2 regions of the Cronobacter sp. 153480017-3 genome follow, and region 1 is predicted to be linked to the other one. Evidence: predicted binding sites of a transcription regulator. Region 1 holds the regulator's gene; the other holds the start of a gene.
What was found. The regulator Fur, encoded in region 1, represses iron uptake genes when iron is present. The targets are predictions, from matches to a motif close to ATAATAATGAGAACNACTATCAA.
Positions count from the first base shown of each region.

Region 1 (4,425 bases):
CATGACGTTGTGCAGGTTGATTTGCGAAACCACGGGCTTTCCGGGCGCAGCGAGACGATGGATTATCCGGCGATGGCGCAGGATATTCTCGAAACGCTGGATGCGCTGGGGCTGAATAAGGTGATTCTTATCGGTCATTCAATGGGCGGCAAAGCGGCAATGGCGGTGACCGCCCTCGCGCCGGCGCGCATTGAAAAGCTGGTGGCGATTGATATCGCGCCGGTGGATTATCAGGTGCGCCGTCACGATGAAATATTCAATGCGGTGAACGCGGTGAGCGACGCGGGCGTTACCTCACGCCAGCAGGCGGCGGAGATTATGCGCCAGCATATCCGCGAGGAAGGCGTGGTGCAGTTTCTGCTGAAATCGTTTATCGATGGCGAGTGGCGCTTTAATGTGCCGGTGCTGTGGAATCAGTATTCGCATATCGTCGGCTGGGAAACGGTGCCTGCCTGGCACGGCCCGGCGCTGTTCATTCGCGGCGGCGCGTCGCCTTATGTGGAAGAAGCGCACCGCGAAGCGCTGCTCTCACAGTTCCCCAAAGCCCGCGCGCATGTGATTGCGGGTGCAGGCCACTGGGTGCATGCCGAAAAACCGCAGGCGGTGCTGCGCGCGATTCGTCGTTTTCTGGAAACTGATTAAAAACAGACCGACCGGCGCCGTCGCGCGCTGGATGCGTTGGCGCGCTTCGCTCCCTGATGTATGATGGCGCGCTGAAATACCGCCGGGCTCCGCCACGGCAGCCTGTTTCCCCTGTCTATACTCATACCATGGCAAAAGAACAAACGGACCGCACAACGCTCGATCTCTTCGCGGATGAACGCCGTCCGGGCAGACCGAAAACCAATCCGCTGTCGCGCGACGAACAGCTGCGCATCAATAAGCGCAACCAGCTTAAGCGTGACAAAGTTCGCGGGCTTAAGCGCGTGGAGCTGAAGCTGAACGCCGACGCGGTAGACGCGCTGAACCATCTCGCGCAGGCGCGCAATATTAGCCGCAGCGAGCTGATAGAAGCGATGCTGCTTGCGCAGCTGAAAGCCTTGCAGGAGTAAGGTCTGGTCTGAATTTTACCCAAAAGGACCGGGCAATGTAGCAGAGAGTGCACCCGGCGCCTGATAGCGTTTCCGCACCTTCTTCTGTTCTGCTATGATTGCCCTATCTGTGGGCGTTATGCCAGCACCATCACATTTAGATTCAAGAGGTTATTCTTCTTATGGCAATCGTAGGCATCTTTTTCGGCAGCGACACCGGCAATACCGAAAATATCGCAAAAATTATCCAGAAACAGCTCGGGACTGACGTTGCTGAAGTGCATGACATTGCTAAAAGCAGCAAAGAGGATCTGGAAGCATTCGATATTCTTCTGCTTGGCATCCCGACCTGGTACTACGGCGAAGCGCAGTGCGACTGGGACGATTTCTTCCCGACGCTCGAAGAAATTGACTTTAACGGCAAGCTGGTGGCGCTTTTCGGCTGCGGCGACCAGGAAGATTACGCAGAATATTTCTGCGACGCGCTGGGCACCATTCGCGACATCATCGAGCCGCGCGGTGCGACCATTGTTGGCCACTGGCCGACCGAAGGTTACCACTTTGAAGCTTCTAAAGGCCTCGCTGATGACGACCACTTCGTTGGTCTCGCGATTGACGAAGACCGCCAGCCGGAACTGACCGCGGAACGCGTTGAAAAATGGGTCAAACAGGTGTCCGAAGAGCTGCATCTGCAGGAAATCATCAACGCCTGATGATAAGCGGCGCGGGCACCGTTCCGCGCCGTTTGATAGATAAAAGCAATGAAAATAATTGCTACAAATTTTTAACTTTCCCTCACTACGCTGTACAATGGCTTTCTTAATTATCAGGCTCTCCACGTGAAAAACGCTGGCTGGCCCACGATTTTTAAGCCCTTTTTTGCCGGACGCTTGCGGTTTTCATTTAGGCATGTCAGTTCTATAATGAGACGCATTCATCTTCGGCGTATCCGATGTATCGCTCCCTTCCGGAGCGAGTCGTTAAGCAACAGGACAGATTCCGCATGACTGACAACAATACCGCATTAAAGAAGGCCGGCCTGAAAGTCACGCTTCCTCGATTAAAAATCCTCGAAGTGCTGCAGGAACCGGTCAATCATCATGTCAGTGCGGAAGACCTCTATAAGCGTCTGATTGACATGGGTGAAGAGATTGGCCTTGCCACGGTCTATCGCGTACTTAACCAGTTCGACGATGCCGGCATCGTCACTCGTCACAACTTTGAAGGCGGTAAATCCGTTTTCGAGCTGACGCAACAGCATCATCACGATCACCTGATTTGCCTCGATTGCGGCAAAGTGATCGAATTCAGTGATGATTCTATTGAAGCGCGTCAGCGTGAAATCGCCACGCGCCACGGCATCCGCCTGACCAACCACAGCCTCTATCTGTACGGTCACTGCGCCGATGGCGACTGCCGCGAAAATGAACACGCCCACGAGGCTGGCGGGAAATAACGCTCGCTATACTGCATTATCCCAGGCCGACATTTGTCGGCCTTTTTATTGCCTGAAACCCCTTTAACAAAAATATAGATGTATTTTTTTAGATAAAATTTGAAAACTAGAGTGTTTTAATACAGCGCACAATGCTTAATTAAACCACATATATTTTTTTAAATCGAAATTCAGAAAAGATAAATATCTTTATCACTCAATCGGTTAGAGATGAGATTATCCCTGTTTTTCCTTTTCTGTTCTCTGCCCCTTATTGCAGCCATAAAAAAGCATCCATTAAGATACAGCAACGATTTAATTTTATTTTATTAAGGTAACCAACATGGTCTTACCCCCTAAACCGCTTGCTGAGATTTACCGTATTGCGGATATTTTTAATAGCTACGGCAACTGGTCTCGTGCAGAGAAAAATACGCTGATCCCGCTTCGGGACGGGGAGATCTGCATCATTCGTGGCGGTCAGTTCTCTCTGATGCGCCAGAGTGACAGGCTGTTGCTGGAAAAAAGCAGCGCACCCTCTGTGCTGGGACTGGCGAGGAATTTAGGCAAAACTCAATTCGCCAAATTACAGGCTGATTCCGAATGCCATTACCAGTTAATTCCTTTTGATTATTTCATTCAGGAAATTGAGAAAAATCACTGCCAGTTACATCTGCTTATTTTGTCCTCATGGTTTATTAATATGCTTTGCTATCGCGAAGAAATTATGATGGGACGAAACAGCTACAGCATGATTAAAGCGAATATCGATTGTCTCGCGACAATGGATGAGTTCATGCGTAACCGGATTAACGTGGCCGACTATATCGTTAAAAAAACCAATCTTTCCCGCAGCATGGTGATGAAAACCCTTTCTCAGTTGCGCGGTGCGAAAAATATTGAGATAAGCAAAGGCAAACTGGTTGCGGTTCACCATCTGCCTGAATCGCTGTAGAGAGAGCGCCCGCTCATAAGAAAGCCAGCCCGGAGGCTGGCTTTTTATTGCGTTAGGGCTGTACGTTATCCACGCGGCTGTAACGTTTACCGTCGCTGCTCACGCTTCGTACCTGTACGGCACCCGTCACGCGTGGCGGCTTCGCATCATCGTAGCGCTGCCAGTGCGCGCCGCCATCAGTCGAGTATTCCATGCCGACACCTGGCAGACTGACGTTCATCTGCAACACGCCGTCGTGAATGCGCGCGCCCGGCACCGGCAGGCGGAATTGCACGCCCGCTTTTTCAAGCTTCGGCAGCTCACGGCTGCCCGCCAGGTTCGCAAAGCGCGTCCAGTCATCATGCAGCGCTTTTACATCCACCTGATGGGTTTCGCCGCCTTTATATTCGCGACCAGCCTGATAATCCTGCTCCCAGGCCGCGCGATGCCAGGCGCGTTCAGCTACAGCCAACAGACGCGGGTACATCATGTACTCCATTTGCTTATCGGTACGCACCACTTCGCTCCAGAGCTGCGCCGAGAGACCATACGCGCCTGGCCAGGGTTTGTCCGACTTAGCGCTGAACGCGTTGCCATCGCGATCGACCGATGTCTCGGCGTTTTGCGGGAGGTTATCCGGCGCGAAGCTGAAAATCTTACGTTCGTCGCTAAAGCGAGTGCCCCAGTAGTAGCCGCTCTCCGCCGGATTCACTTCGTTCGGGAAATCGAGGTAGACGTAATCGGGGTTAGAAACCACCACGCGGAAACCTTTATTCGCCCAGTCGTTCGCTGTATCAAAGCCTCCCCAGTAGAGCGTATCCCAGAAGTTGACGTTGACGTGCGAGGTGGCGAAAGCGCTCGCGTCTTTCGCGTCCTTAAGCCCGTCCTGCCACGCCTGCATGGTGTCGATGCCATGCGCTTTGACCAGTTTGCTCACTTCCACGCCAAAATAGCTGGAGAGGTGCTCGACATCAGCGACGACACCGTCCTGCACCATTTTCTGACACACCGGCGAGCGCGCCCAG
Region 1 covers NZ_JBSEYN010000002.1:150,854-155,278, reverse strand. The annotation lists gene ybfF (esterase) at 1-642, shown strand, start outside; gene ybfE (LexA regulated protein) at 771-1,052, shown strand; gene fldA (flavodoxin FldA) at 1,214-1,744, shown strand; gene fur (ferric iron uptake transcriptional regulator) at 2,035-2,487, shown strand; gene ACUW6V_RS05190 (helix-turn-helix domain-containing protein) at 2,810-3,421, shown strand; gene ACUW6V_RS05185 (beta-N-acetylhexosaminidase) at 3,474-4,425, opposite strand, start outside.

Region 2 (4,425 bases), on a different contig from region 1:
TGACGTGCGGAGCCTGTTGTGCTTATTTTCGTGTCTCTTTCTACTGGGCCGAAGCGGATGACGCGGGCGGCCTTGTCCCGGCGGCGCTTACCGAGCCGCTCACTCCTTTTCTGCGCTGCATGAGCGGCACTAACCAAAAACAGAGCCGTTGCGTGGCGTTGCAGGGCACGCCTGGCGAGGCGGTGCGCTGTACTATCTATGAAAACCGACCGTCGCCGTGTCGCGAGTTTGCGATGTCCGGCGAAGGCGGCGTGGAGAACGAGGCGTGCAATCGCGCCCGCGCCCGTTACGGTCTGCCGCCGCTTCCTGACAATTCCTTACCTGCTGCCGCCCTTTACAGCCCTGCCACTGCGCCATCATCCAGGGTACAATCGTCGGCGGAATAATATCTGCCAACCCAAGGAGTGTGCATGTCAATCACGGCAAAATCCGTTTACCGTGACACGGGTAATTTTTTCCGCAATCAGCTCGTCACCATCCTGCTGATTGCGCTGCTTTGCGCCTTTATTTCTATGATCCTCGGTCACGCCTTTACGCCGAACGCGGATCAGCTGGCTATTCTGAGCGAGGGCGACGCCATGACCAACAGCGCCAGCCTGTTCGAACTGGTGCAAAATATGACGCCGGAGCAGCAGCAGGTTCTGCTGAAAGCCTCGGCGGCGTCGACATTTTCTGGCATGTTCGGCAATACGCTGCTGGTGGGCGGCGTGCTGGTGCTCATTCAGGCGGTTTCCGCCGGGCAAAACGTCAGCGCGCTGCGCGCCATCGGGGCCTCCGCGCCGCTGCTGCCACGCCTGTTTATCCTGATCTTCCTCACCACTTTTCTGGTGCAGATGGGGATCCTGCTGGTGGTCGTGCCGGGCGTGATCCTCGCGATTGTATTGTCGCTGGCACCGGTAATGATGGCGCAGGATAAAGCCGGGATTTTCGGGGCGATGCGAAACAGCATGCGTCTTGCGTGGCGCAATATGCGTCTCGTCGCGCCTGCGGTGCTGCTGTGGCTGCTGGCTCGCGCCGCCCTGCTGCTGTTCGCGCCCGCGTTTGCCGCGCTGACGCCGCAAATCGGCGCGGTGGTTGCCGGAACGCTGAGCAATCTGCTGACCGCGCTGCTCCTCATTTATCTTTTCCGGTTGTATATGCTTATCCGGGAATAACCCTTCTGCCCGCGGCGGTGGTCGCTCGCGGGCCTTTTACGGAACCGATGTATGAAGCAGTTACTCGATTTTTTGCCGCTGATCGTCTTTTTTGTCGTCTATAAATTGCATGACATATTCTGGGCGACGGCGGCGCTGATCGTCGCCACCGCGCTGGCAGTGATCTATAGCTGGTACAAATACCGCAAGGTCGAAAAAATGACCCTGGTGACGTTTGTGCTGGTCGCGGTGTTCGGCGGGCTGACTATCTATTTTCACAACGCGGAATTCATTAAGTGGAAAGTAACCATCATTTACGCCCTGTTCGCAGGCGCGCTGCTGATTGGCCAGTGGGTGATGAAAAAGCCGCTGATCCAGAGCATGCTCGGCAAAGAAATTACCCTGCCCGCGCATGCGTGGTCGCGTCTTAACATCGCCTGGGCGCTCTTTTTCATTTTCTGCGGTCTGCTGAATATTTATGTCGCGTTCTGGCTCCCGGAAGCGGTGTGGATGAACTTTAAAGTGTTTGGCATTCCTGGCCTGACGCTGGTTTTCACTCTGCTGAGCGGTGTTTATATCTACCGTCATATGCCGCAGGAAGAGAAATAACACCCTTCCGCTCCACTGAAAAAACGCCCTGTGGCTTATGCCCGGGGCGTTTTTTTTGCGCCAGCGTTCCTTAACTCCTCATATTTTTTAAGCCATTACTCTCATCTGCACAACGATAAACCAATTGTGGAGAAATCATGGAGAATCCCGATTTTATGTTGTAATGATAATTATTATCATTATCATGCGGGCGAATGATTACATTTCTACACATAATGGAATAATTGATAATGTTTGAAAAAAAGCGTGGCATTCGCACACCGCTGGCGCTGGCGGTAGCTTCACTGCTTGGTGGCGGCACAGGTTTTACACAGGCGGCGGAGATGAACGACGGCGATGTAATGGTGGTTCAGGCAACCGCTGAGCAGGCGCTGAAACAGCAGCCCGGCGTCTCCATTATCACCGCAGAGGATATCGAGAAAGACCCGCCCGTGAACGACCTTTCAGACATTATTCGCAAAATGCCCGGCGTCAACCTGACCGGTAACAGCGCGAGCGGCAGCCGCGGCAACAACCGCCAGATTGATATTCGCGGCATGGGCCCGGAAAACACTTTAATTCTGGTTGATGGCGTCCCGGTCAGTTCGCGTAATGCCGTGCGCTATAGCTGGCGCGGCGAGCGCGACACGCGCGGCGATACCAACTGGGTGCCGGCGGAAATGGTCGAGCGCATTGAAGTGCTGCGCGGCCCGGCGGCGGCGCGTTACGGCAGCGGGGCTGCAGGCGGCGTAGTGAATATCATTACCAAACGCCCGACGAATGACTGGCACGGCTCGTTGTCGCTTTTCACTAACCAACCGGAAAACGATAAAGAAGGCGCGACGCGTCGCGCAAACGTTAGCCTCAGCGGCCCGCTGGCGGGCGATGCCCTGACGATGCGCCTCTACGGCAATATCAATAAAACAGACGCCGACGATTACGATATCAATACCGCGCAGAACGGCTCTTACGCCGCCGGGCGCGAAGGCGTGCGCAATAAAGACATCAACAGCGTTATCTCCTGGAAAATCACGCCGGAACAGATGCTGGATTTCGAATATAGCTACAGCCGCCAGGGCAATATCTACGCGGGCGATACGCAAAACAGCAACAGCAACGCCAGCCCGAACGGCCTTGTTCCGTCGCTTTATGGTCATGAGACTAACCGGATGTATCGCCAGAGTTACGGCATTACCCATAACGGCCTCTGGGACTGGGGCCAGTCGAAAACCGGTTTTTATTACGAAAAAACCAATAATACCCGTCTTCAGGAAGGCACCACGGGCCGCGTGGAAGGCATGATCACGGACGATAAATACACCACCAGCCGTCTCGAAAACTATCGCGCCAGCAGCGAAATCAACGTGCCCCTGGAATTAATGGTAGATCAGACCGTCACGCTCGGGGCCGAGTGGGATCGCGCTGAGCTTAACGATCCGGCCTCCATGCAGGCCACCAACGTCAGCGGTACAACCATCGGCGATATCTCCGGCGATGCTGCCTCGCGCAGCAGTAAAAACAGCGCCACGACGGGTGCGGTCTGGTTCGAAGATAATATCGACGTGTTGCCCGGCACGGCAGTAATTCCGGGGCTGCGTTACGATCACCACAGCCAGTTTGGCGGTAACTGGAGCCCGAGCCTGAACGTGTCACAGGAACTTGGCGATAACGTTAAGCTGAAGGCAGGCATCGCGCGCGCCTTTAAAGCGCCAAATCTGTATCAGTCGAGCAAGGGTTATCTGCTCTCCACGCGTGGCAACGGCTGCCCGATTGGCGTGAGCGGCAGTTGCTATCTGCTCGGCAATGACGATCTGAAACCAGAAATCAGCATCAATAAAGAGATTGGGCTGGAATACACCAAAGAGGGTTTTGATGCCGGCCTTACCTGGTTCCGTAACGATTACCGTAACAAAATTGTCTCCGGCGATCGCGTGGTGGGCATCGCCTCTAACGGCAACAATATTTTGCGCTGGGAGAACGGCGGCAAAGCCGTGGTCGAAGGGCTGGAAGGCAACCTGACGATCCCGGTCATGAAGGATGTGCTGAGCTGGCGCACCAATGCGACGTATATGATTAAGTCGGAAATGAAAAAGAACGGCAACCCGCTGTCGGTTATCCCGAAATATACCGTGAACACCATGCTCGACTGGCAGGTGACTGACAAGCTCTCCACCAATTTGAACTGGACCTTCTATGGTCGTCAGAAACCGCGCCAGGCGGCGGAAATTCGTCTTGAAGACGGTGGGAACCTTTCGCGTAAAGAGGTCGGCGCGTATTCCATCGTCGGCGTGGGCGTAAACTATGCGCTGACTAAAGATTTGCGCCTGAACGGCGGCGTCAGCAATCTGTTCGACAAAACGCTGTATCGAGAAAACGAAGGCGCTTCAACGTATAACGAACCGGGCCGTGCGTACTACGCGGGTGTGACGATGTCGTTCTGATGCCTCATGGGGGAGGCGCGCCTCCCCTTTTACCACAGCAAGATAACCCCGCTTTTCCCGTTTTTTCCTGCCTTTAGCGCTCTTAACCGGTGTTATTATACGGTCGCGCCACGCCCTTCAGGCTGCGCACGATGAACGAATAACACTAGCTGAGAAGCCCCATGACGACAGAGCAAGCCACTCCACAAGGTGAACTGGTTTTACGTACCCTGGCGATGCCCGCCGATACCAACGCCAACGGCGATATTTTTGGCGGCTGGCTG
Region 2 covers NZ_JBSEYN010000001.1:411,484-415,908, forward strand. The annotation lists gene ACUW6V_RS02010 (YkgJ family cysteine cluster protein) at 1-386, shown strand, start outside; gene ACUW6V_RS02015 (YciC family protein) at 411-1,154, shown strand; gene ACUW6V_RS02020 (septation protein A) at 1,206-1,742, shown strand; gene ACUW6V_RS02025 (TonB-dependent siderophore receptor) at 1,973-4,162, shown strand; gene yciA (acyl-CoA thioester hydrolase YciA) at 4,324-4,425, shown strand, end outside.
Region 2: ACUW6V_RS02025 (TonB-dependent siderophore receptor) is a predicted target of Fur. The motif match lies at 1,906-1,928, and genes of this name have one in related genera.